Regions from separate parts of the Streptomyces sp. NPDC002994 genome, predicted to be linked through region 3. Evidence: riboswitches for the same ligand, from Rfam matches in the RefSeq annotation. Region 3 holds a riboswitch; each other region holds the start of a gene.
The links. A riboswitch is a leader RNA that binds a small molecule or an ion and turns the genes downstream of it on or off. The one in region 3 is predicted to bind thiamine pyrophosphate.
Positions count from the first base shown of each region.

Region 1: linked by a shared signal. The riboswitch ahead of ABZX79_RS18065 (thiamine ABC transporter substrate-binding protein) and the one ahead of thiC (phosphomethylpyrimidine synthase ThiC) in region 3 are both predicted to bind thiamine pyrophosphate.
Region 2: linked by a shared signal. The riboswitch ahead of thiO (glycine oxidase ThiO) and the one ahead of thiC (phosphomethylpyrimidine synthase ThiC) in region 3 are both predicted to bind thiamine pyrophosphate.

Region 1 covers NZ_JBEXNQ010000012.1:126,147-129,413, forward strand. Annotated here, with positions in the region: gene ABZX79_RS18060 (iron ABC transporter permease) at 1-500, opposite strand, end outside; gene ABZX79_RS18065 (thiamine ABC transporter substrate-binding protein) at 545-1,642, opposite strand; TPP riboswitch at 1,716-1,819, opposite strand; gene rlmN (23S rRNA (adenine(2503)-C(2))-methyltransferase RlmN) at 1,859-2,965, opposite strand; gene ABZX79_RS18075 (phosphatidate cytidylyltransferase) at 3,045-3,267, opposite strand, start outside.
Region 2 covers NZ_JBEXNQ010000034.1:50,854-54,120, reverse strand. Annotated here, with positions in the region: gene ABZX79_RS32960 (FAD-dependent oxidoreductase) at 1-1,179, opposite strand, end outside; gene ABZX79_RS32955 (hypothetical protein) at 1,247-1,597, opposite strand; TPP riboswitch at 1,649-1,761, shown strand; gene thiO (glycine oxidase ThiO) at 1,759-2,961, shown strand; gene thiS (sulfur carrier protein ThiS) at 2,958-3,158, shown strand; gene ABZX79_RS32940 (thiazole synthase) at 3,162-3,267, shown strand, end outside.
Region 3 covers NZ_JBEXNQ010000009.1:30,354-33,620, forward strand. Annotated here, with positions in the region: gene ABZX79_RS13940 (SsgA family sporulation/cell division regulator) at 1-180, shown strand, start outside; gene ABZX79_RS13945 (YibE/F family protein) at 199-1,521, opposite strand; TPP riboswitch at 1,593-1,730, shown strand; gene thiC (phosphomethylpyrimidine synthase ThiC) at 1,723-3,267, shown strand, end outside.

The sequences.
Region 1 (3,267 bases), on a different contig from region 3:
AGCACCCGAGCGGCCTCTTCCTGACGCGGGTCGAGCTGTGACCACAGGCCGCCCACGGTCCGTACGACCACCGCGTAGTTGAAGAAGACGTGCGCGAGCAGGATCGCCCACACGGTGGTGTCGAGCCGTACGCCCCACAGCTCGTCCAGCAGCCCGCCCCGCCCGAGCAGCGCGAGGAACGCGGTCCCGACGACGACGGTCGGCAGCACGAACGGCACAGTGATCACGGCGCGCAGCAGCTGCTTGCCGGGGAAGTCGAGCCGGGCGAAGACGTACGCAGCGGGAAGCGCGATCAGCAGAGTCAGCCCGGTCGAGGCGAGAGCCTGCCAGGTCGTGAACCACAGAACATCCGCGATGTGCGGATCGGCGAGCACCTCACCGATCCGGCCGAGCTGCCAGACGCCGTCCACCTTGAGCCCGCGGCCGACGATCGCGGCCACGGGGTAGGCGAAGAAGGCCGCGAAGAACGCGACGGGCACGGTCAGGAGACCGAACCGCACCGCGCTCCCGCGCACGTCTCTGGTCGCCTTCGCCTTCGCCTTGATTACTTCAGGACGAGCGAGGACCACGACTTGACCCACTGCTCACGGTTGTCGGCGATCTTGTCCGGGGCCACGGTCTGCGGCTTGTCGACGACCACGCCGTGCTTCGTGAACAGCTCGGGCAGCTTCGCGTCCTTGACCACCGGGTTCACGAACATGTTCAGCGGCATGTCCTCCTGGAACTTCTGCCCGATGAGGAAGTCGATGAGCGCCTTGCCGCCCTCCTCGTTCTTCGCCCCGGTCAGCAGTCCGGCGAACTCGGTCTGCCGGAAGCAGGTGCCGGTCGCGACGCCGGTCGGCGCCTCCTTGGGCTGCGGCTCGGCGTACAGCACCTCGACGGGCGGGCTGGAGGCGTACGAGACGACGAGCGGCCGGTCGGCCTTGGCCTTCTTACCGCCGGCAGACCCCGAGAACTCCTCGTTGTACGCCTGCTCCCAGCCGTCGACGACCTTGACGCCATTCGCCCTGAGCTTCTTCCAGTAACCCTGCCAGCCGTCGTCGCCGTACTGCCCGACCGTGCCGAGCAGGAAGCCGAGGCCGGGCGACGAGGTCGCGGCGTTCTCGGTGACGAGGAGGTTCTTGTACGCCGGCTTGATCAGGTCGTCGAAGGACTTCGGCGGCGCGAGCTTCTTGTCGGCGAAGTACTTCTTGTCGTAGTTGACGCAGATGTCGCCGGTGTCGACAGGCGTGACCCGGTGCTTTCCACTGTCGAGCTGAACATCTTCCGGTACCCCGTCGAGCCCCTTGGCCTCGTACGGCGTGAAGATTCCGTTGTCCAGCGCCCGCGACAGCAGCGTGTTGTCGACGCCGAAGAAGACGTCGCCGCGCGGTGAGCCCTTGGTCAGGATCTCCTGGTTGAGGGCGGCGCCTGCGTCCCCGCTCTTGAGAACCTTGACCGTGTAGCCGGTCTCCTTGGTGAACGCCTTCAGTACGGCGTCGGAGGCGTTGAAGGAGTCGTGGCTGACGAGCGTCACGGTCTTGGACTTCTGCTGCCCGTCGCCGGACCCGGAGTCGTCCTTGCCGCCCCCGCATGCGGCGAGCGTAGAGACGCCGAGGGCCGCGGCCAGAGCCGTGACCGCGAACTTCTTGGTGGTGCTCACTGAATTCCTCCTGGGATGGCACATCCAGGAAGAGACGCGGCCCTGCCCGCAGAAAACGGGCAGGGCGCAACAGCTCGAGTAGCGACCGAACTTCCTACCCAGAATGACCTGGGCAAGGTTCAGAGGGTCTGCGGCGTACCGCACTCTCAGCGCTGTGGCGCTCCCCTGTCGGAATATGTAAATGTGCGGCCCACGTTACACGGGCCCCTCACCGGCCTATCGCTCGGTGGCCGCCAGCTGTCCGCACGCTCCGTCGATCTCCTGGCCACGGGTGTCCCGTACGGTCACGGGCACGCCATGGGCTGCGATCGCCTCGACGAACGCCTTCTCGTCCTCGGGACGGGACGCGGTCCACTTCGAGCCCGGGGTCGGGTTGAGCGGGATCAGGTTGACGTGCACCCGCTTGCCCTTGAGGAGGCGGCCCAGCAGGTCACCGCGCCACGCCTGGTCGTTGATGTCGCGAATCATGGCGTACTCGATGGAGCTACGGCGGCCGGACTTCTCGGCGTACTCCCATGCCGCGTCCAGGACCTCACGCACCTTCCAGCGCGTGTTGACCGGCACGAGGGTGTCGCGCAGCTCGTCGTCGGGCGCGTGCAGCGAGACGGCGAGGCGGCACTTGAAGCCCTCGTCGGCGAACCGCAGCATCGCGGGCACCAGGCCCACGGTCGACACGGTGATGCCGCGCTGCGACAGCCCGAGCCCGTCCGGCTCCGGGTCGGTCAGCCGGCGGATCGCACCGACCACACGCTTGTAATTGGCGAGCGGCTCACCCATGCCCATGAAGACGATGTTGGACAGCCGCGCGGGGCCGCCGGGAACCTCACCGTCGCGCAGCGCGCGCATGCCGTCGACAATCTGGTGCACGATCTCGGCGGTCGACAGATTGCGGTCGAGACCGGCCTGCCCGGTGGCACAGAACGGACAGTTCATGCCGCACCCGGCCTGGGACGAGATGCACATCGTGACCCGGTCCGGATAGCGCATCAGGACGGACTCGACGAGCGTCCCGTCGTGCATCTTCCACAGGGTCTTGCGGGTGGTGTCGTCGTCACAGCTGACATGCCGCAGCACGGTCATCAGCTCGGGCAGCAGCTCCGCCTGGAGCTTCTCGCGCGCGCCGGCGGGGATGTCGGTCCACTCCGCCGGGTCGTGCGCGTACCGCGCGAAGTAGTGCTGCGAAAGCTGCTTGGCGCGGAACGGCTTCTCACCGATCGCGGCCACGGCCTCGCGGCGCTCGGCGGGCGTGAGGTCGGCGAGGTGCCGCGGCGGCTTCTTGGCTCCGCGCGGCGCGACGAAAGTGAGTTCTCCAGGTACAGGCATGGTCTTACCAGTGTCGCAGACATACAGAAAGGGTCCGTCGCCCTGTGGACGACGGACCCTTGACAGCGAAAACCCAAGCTCAGCCCGTACCGACGAAGATCACCAGCAGCAGCCAGACCACCGGAGCGGTCGGCAGCAGCGAATCCAGCCGGTCCATGATTCCGCCGTGGCCCGGCAGCAGCGTGCCCATGTCCTTGATGCCGAGATCGCGCTTGATCATGGACTCGCCGAGGTCACCGAGCGTCGCACTCGCGGCCACCACGAAACCGATCACGAGTCCCTGCCACCAGGTCCCGTCGTGC
Region 2 (3,267 bases), on a different contig from region 3:
GACGCCCGACGCGATCAACCTGCGGCCCTGCGCGAGGTCGCGCGGCCGAGCCACGGTGAGCAGTGCGACGAGCGCCCCTTCGCGCAGCCAGCACACCGTCCAGGCGGCCTCGGCCGGGTCGCCGCGCCACACCGTCGTGTCGGCGTGGGCGTGGTGGCCCGCGTATTGCACGAAGCGGCCGAACTGCTCGGACCAGAAGTACGGGACGGGGTCGTAGTCCTGCGGTGTCTCGCCGGGGCTGTTCGCCGCGACGATGTTCGCCGCGACCGTGCGCGGCCCCTGGAGCGCGTTGTCCCAGTGGTGGACGAGCAGGCGTTCGCCGTAGCGGGCGGAGGGGAAGGAGGCGCAGTCCCCGACGGCGTACACGTCGGGCTGCGAGGTGCGCAGGCGCGCGTCGGCGGTGACGGAGCCGTCCGGGCCGAGCGCGATGCCGGAACCGGCGAGCCAGGCCGTCGCGGGCCTGGCACCGATGCCGACGACCACCGCGCCGGCCGCGAGCCGCCTGCCGTCGGCGAGGACGACCGTGCCGGGTTCGATCGCCGCGACGAGCGCGCCGGTGAGCAGTTCGGCGCCGCTCTCGGCGTACCAGGCGGCCATGGGCGCGGCGACCTCGGCGGGCATGGTGCCGGCGAGCGGCCGGTCCGCCGCCTCGACGACGGTCACCGCACAGCCGGCCTCGCGGGCGGCCGTGGTGAACTCAGCGCCGATCCAGCCGGCCCCGACGACCACGATGTCGTGCTTCCGGTCGAGCACGGGCCGCAGCCGGGCGGCGTCGTCGAGGGTGCGCAGGAGATGCACTCCCTGGATGCCTTCGCTGCCGGGCAGCGTGATGGGCACCGCTCCGGTGGCGAGGACCAGTACGTCGTACGGAACCGGGCCCGAGGGAGTGTCGATTTCGTGCGCCCCGGGGCGTACGCCCGTCACTTCGCGCCCCAGGTGGAGTTCGACGCCGAGCGCTTCGAAGTCGACGTCGAAGGCCGACTCCTCGGCCGTGCCGAGGAGCACCGCCTTGGACAGCGGCGGCCTGTCGTACGGCTGATGCGGCTCGGCGCCGATCAGCGTGACGGAGCCGTTCCAGCCCTGCTCGCGCAGGGCCACAGCGGTCTGCACGCCGGCCATTCCCGCGCCGACGATGACGACGCGCCGCTCTGCTGTCTGCCTCTGCCTCTGGTCGCTCACCCGGTCACTGTAGGGCGGCGTGTCCCGCTGCTCTCAAGACCACGAAGGAGAGATCTCTGACACACCGTCACACGGGCGGGGACGGCAGCTCCTCGACGACGCTCGTCCCGCTGCCCTCCTGGGACTCCCACGCCCAGGTCTCCTCCAGGCGCAGGCGCCCGTCGGGGAGGGCGACGACGGTGGACGTGCAGTGGCCCGACGAGGTGGTGCCGTCCTGCTTCAGCTGTACGTACCGGAAGTCCAGCGCGTCGCCCTCGCGCGTGCCGACAAGATGGCCCTGTACGACGTCGCCGCCGGCGTAGTCCGCCCAGATCCGGCCGTCCTGCTGGTGATACGTGAATCGGGTCTGTGTGCCCACCTGACCGGGGGCCTGGTCGGCGACCGGCGAGAGGACGAGTCCGTCGAGCGAGCGGGCCACTGGAGTTGCTCCCTTACAGCGCGTCGGGGCCGGGCATTAGGGTGGCCACGGTAAAGCACTCGCGGGAGTCCGGGCGTACCGGGCTGAGAGGGAGGCTGGGCGGCCTCCGACCGTACGAACCTGATCCGGGTCATGCCGGCGAAGGGAGGGGCTGGACGCCCATGTCGCGTACATCGGATACATCCGACACATCAGACGTCCTCGTCATCGGGGGCGGAATCATCGGCCTGGTCACGGCCTGGCGGGCGGCGCAGCGGGGGTTGCGCGTCGCTGTGGCCGATCCGGAGCCGGGCGGCGGGGCCGCGTGGGTCGCAGCCGGAATGCTCGCCGCCGTCACCGAGCTGCATTACGGCGAGCAGACGCTGCTCGGGCTCAATCTCGCGTCCGCGGAGCGCTATCCGGCGTTCGTCGCCGAGCTGGAGGCGGCGAGCGGGCAGGACACCGGTTACCGCTCGTGCGGCACGCTCGCGGTCGCGCTCGACACGGACGACCGCGCCCATCTGCGCGAGCTCCACGGGCTGCAACGCCGTTCCGGCCTGGAGTCGGAGTGGCTCACGGGGCGCGAATGCCGCCGCCTGGAGCCGATGCTCGCGCCGGGCGTGCGCGGGGGCCTGCGCGTGGACGGCGACCATCAGGTCGATCCGAGGCGGCTCGCCGCTGCCCTCCTGGCGGCCTGCGAGCGGGCCGGAGTGGCATTCCACCGCTGCTGGGTGGATCGGCTCTCTGTCGTACGGGAACGGGCCTGTGGGGCCGTACTGGCCGACGGGACGGACCTCGCGGCCGGCCAGGTGGTGCTGGCGGCCGGAAGCCTCAGCGGCAGGCTCGCGGGCGTACCCGAGGAGGTGCTGCCGCCGGTACGGCCGGTGAAGGGGCAGGTGGTGCGGCTGGCCGTGCCACCGGCGTACGCACCCTTCCTGAGCCGGACGGTGCGTGCGGTGGTGCGGGGCAGTCACGTTTATCTCGTGCCGCGCGAGAACGGCGAGCTGGTCGTCGGCGCGACGAGCGAGGAACTCGGCTGGGACACGACGGTCACGGCGGGCGGCGTGTACGAGCTGCTGCGCGACGCGCACGAGCTGGTGCCCGGGATCACCGAGCTGCCCCTCACGGAGACCCGCGCGGGGCTGCGGCCCGGCTCCCCGGACAACGCGCCGCTGCTGGGGCCGACCGCACTTCCGGGGCTTCATCTGGCCACTGGGCACTACCGCAACGGGGTACTGCTCACGCCGGTCACGGGCGATGCGATGGCCGCTGTGCTGACGGGCGGGGAGCTGCCTGAAGAGGCACGTGCGTTCAGCCCGCTGCGTTTCGCGCCGACACCGTCCGCCTTGACCCCCGCCTCCGTACCGCAGGAGCAGCCCGCATGACCATCTCCGTGAACGGCGAGACCCGTGAGGTCGTCGCCGGTACGACGCTGGGCGCGCTCGTCGCGACCCTCACCAAGGCCCCTTCGGGGGTCGCCGCAGCCCTCAACGAAACCGTCGTACCGCGGGGGCAGTGGGATGCCACCGAGCTCGGCGACGGTGACCGTATCGAAGTCCTCACCGCAGTCCAGGGAGGCTGAACCATGGCCGACGACCTTCTGACCATCGGCGACACGACGTTCTCCTCACGTCTGATCATGGGAACGGGCGGGGCGCCGAGCCTCGACGTACTGGAACGTTCACTTGTCG
Region 3 (3,267 bases):
CGGCTTCAGGTCGCCGGTGAGGGTGCGCTGTTCAGTGCGAGCACCGCCCCGCTGGCGGCGTTCCTCGACCGTACGGACAGGCTCGTGCCGCTGGGGCAGGAGTGCGGCCTCGCGGGCTTGTGCGGGGACGTCGAGGAAGCGCTCGACCGGATCCTCGCCGAGGAGCAGAACGCCGGCTGAGCACCCCTGGGCGGGCGGTCAGCGCTTGCGGCGTCGTCCCCCGCCGCCGGTGCCGCGTGCCGGGGACGCCGCAGCGGCCTCGCCGGAGCCCGGACGGTCGGCCGAAACGACCAGCGCCGCGAGCGCGGTGGTCACCGGCACCGAGGCGACCAGGCCGATCGAGCCGACCAGGGTCCGTACGATCTCCTCCGCGACCAGCTCGCTGTTGGCGACCGTACCGACACTGCTCTGCGCGATCGAGAAGAGCAGCAGCAGGGGCAGCGCGGCGCCCGCGTACGCCAGCACGAGGGTGTTGACGACAGACGCGATGTGGTCGCGCCCGATGCGGATACCGGCCCGGTAGAGGGCGCGGGGGCCCATGGACGGGTCGGCCTGGTGGAGTTCCCAGACCGCCGACGTCTGGGTGACGGTCACGTCGTCGAGCACGCCGAGGGAGCCGATGATGACGCCCGCGAGCAGCAGGCCGCTCATGTCGATGTCCGGGTAGAGGCCGTGGATGAGCCCGGTGTTGTCGTCCGTGTTGCCGCTCAGGAACGCCCAGCCGATGAAGAGCGAGCCGAGCAGCCCGATCAGCAGCAGTGAGATGAGCGTGCCGACGACGGCGACGGACGTACGGGCGGTCAGGCCGTGGCAGGCGTACAGCGCGATGAGCATGATGGCGCTCGCTCCGACGACCGCGACGATCAGCGGGTTCGAGCCCTGGAGGATGGCGGGGAGGATGAAGAGCGTCAGGATCGCGAAGGACACGGCGAGCGCGATCAGCGCCATCAGGCCCTTCATGCGGCCGACGACGATCACCGCGAGGGCGAAGATCCCGGCCAGCAGGGCCATGGGGATCCCGCGGTCGACGTCGGTCACCGAGTACTGGAGGTCGCGGGGCGCGTCGGGGGCGTACGCCACCACCACGCCCTGCCCCTGGTTCAGCTGCCTGGGCGCGTCGGGCTGGACGATCTCGGTGAAGGTACGGCCCTTGTCCTTGCCGGACGTGACCTCGATCGTCGCTCTCTCGCAGGTGCCCTGCTGGGCCTGCTGGGCTTCGCGGCCGGACGGGGTGGAGGTGTCGCCGGTCGGTGGCACCTGGGCGGCGTTCACGTCCTTGCAGTCGACCTGCTGGACGGCCGTCACCTTGCCCGACACGGTCTGCCGGTCGAAACCGACACCGGTGCGCTCGTGTCCGGGCGCGCCGCCCGGCCAGAGCACGACGAGGCCGATGAAAACGGCCGTGGCGAATGGGATCAGCACCGCCGCGATGACCTTGCGCAGGTGCTTGGAGACGGGCGCGGCGGGCCCGTGGCTGTGGGTGTGGCCGTGGATTTCGGGCGTTGGCTGTGGGGACGTCACCGACCGATCATCGCAAGAACGGAGGGGGCCCTCTGTTCAGCGCGCCAGAAGGGACGCTAGCGTGGGGGCACCTTTGCACACGCGGGAGCTCGGAGCACCGGGCTGAGAGGGCGCTGACCTTCGTACGTAAATCCGTACGAAAGCCGCTGCGTCGACCGCCGAACCTGTTACCGGGTAATGCCGGCGTAGGGAGTAGGTCTCATGACCACAGCGGATGCACACACGCCTGCCACCAGCCAGGACGGGCGCAAGCCGGGCTGGCACAAGGGATACGTCTCGGGGCCCGAGGGCTCACGGTCGGATCTTCGCGTGCCGGTCCGGCAGGTGCACCTCACCAACGGGAAGGACGTGACGCTGTACGACACGTCCGGCCCGTACACCGACCCGACCATCGAGACGGACGTACGCCGGGGACTCGCGCCGTTGCGCGAGAACTGGATCATCGGCCGCGGCGACACCGAGGAGTACGCGGGCCGTCCGGTCCGTCCCGAGGACGACGGGATCAAGCACACCTCACCGCGCGGGGGCCTCAGGAACCTCGACGCGGTCTTCCCGGGCCGGCCTCGCCTGCCGCGCCGGAGCCGCGACGGGCAGGCCGTCACGCAGCTGGCGTACGCGCGCCGCGGGGACGTCACGCCCGAGATGGAGTACGTGGCGATCCGCGAGAACGTCTCCCCCGAGGTCGTACGGGAAGAGATCGCGGCGGGCCGGGCGGTCCTGCCGGCGAACGTCAATCACCCGGAGATCGAGCCGATGATCATCGGCAAGCGGTTCCTGGTGAAGGTCAACGCCAACATCGGCAACTCGGCGGTCACTTCCTCCATCGAGGAGGAGGTGGACAAGATGACGTGGGCGACGAAGTGGGGCGCCGACACGGTCATGGACCTGTCGACCGGCCGCAACATCCACACCACTCGCGAGTGGATCCTGCGCAACGCTCCCGTGCCGATCGGCACCGTGCCGCTGTACCAGGCCCTGGAGAAGGTCGACGGCAAGGCGGAGGAGCTGACCTGGGAGGTCTACAAGGACACGGTCATCGAGCAGGCCGAGCAGGGCGTCGACTACATGACGGTCCACGCCGGCGTGCGGCTGGCGTACGTTCCGCTGACGGCCCGCCGCAAGACCGGCATCGTCTCGCGCGGCGGTTCGATCATGGCCGCGTGGTGCCTGGCGCACCACAAGGAGTCGTTCCTGTACGAGAACTTCGAGGAGCTGTGCGACATCCTCGCGGCGTACGACGTGACGTACTCGCTCGGCGACGGTCTGCGGCCCGGTTCGATCGCGGACGCCAACGACGAGGCGCAGTTCGCGGAGCTTCGGACCCTCGGGGAACTCAACACGATCGCCAAGCGTCATCACGTGCAGACGATGATCGAGGGTCCGGGTCACGTCCCGATGCACAAGATCAAGGAGAACATCGACCTCCAGCAGGAAATCTGCGAGGAGGCCCCCTTCTATACGCTCGGCCCGCTCACTACGGACGTGGCCCCGGCGTATGACCACATCACCTCCGGCATCGGGGCGGCGATGATCGCGTGGTGGGGCACGGCCATGCTCTGCTACGTGACGCCCAAGGAGCACCTGGGTCTGCCCAACCGTGACGACGTGAAGACCGGCGTCATCACTTACAAGATCGCGGCGCATGCCGCGGATCTCGCCAAGGGGCACCCGGGGGCGCAGGAGTGGGACGACGCGCTGTCGGACGCCCGCTTCGAGTTCCGCTGGGAGGACCAGTTCAACCTGGCC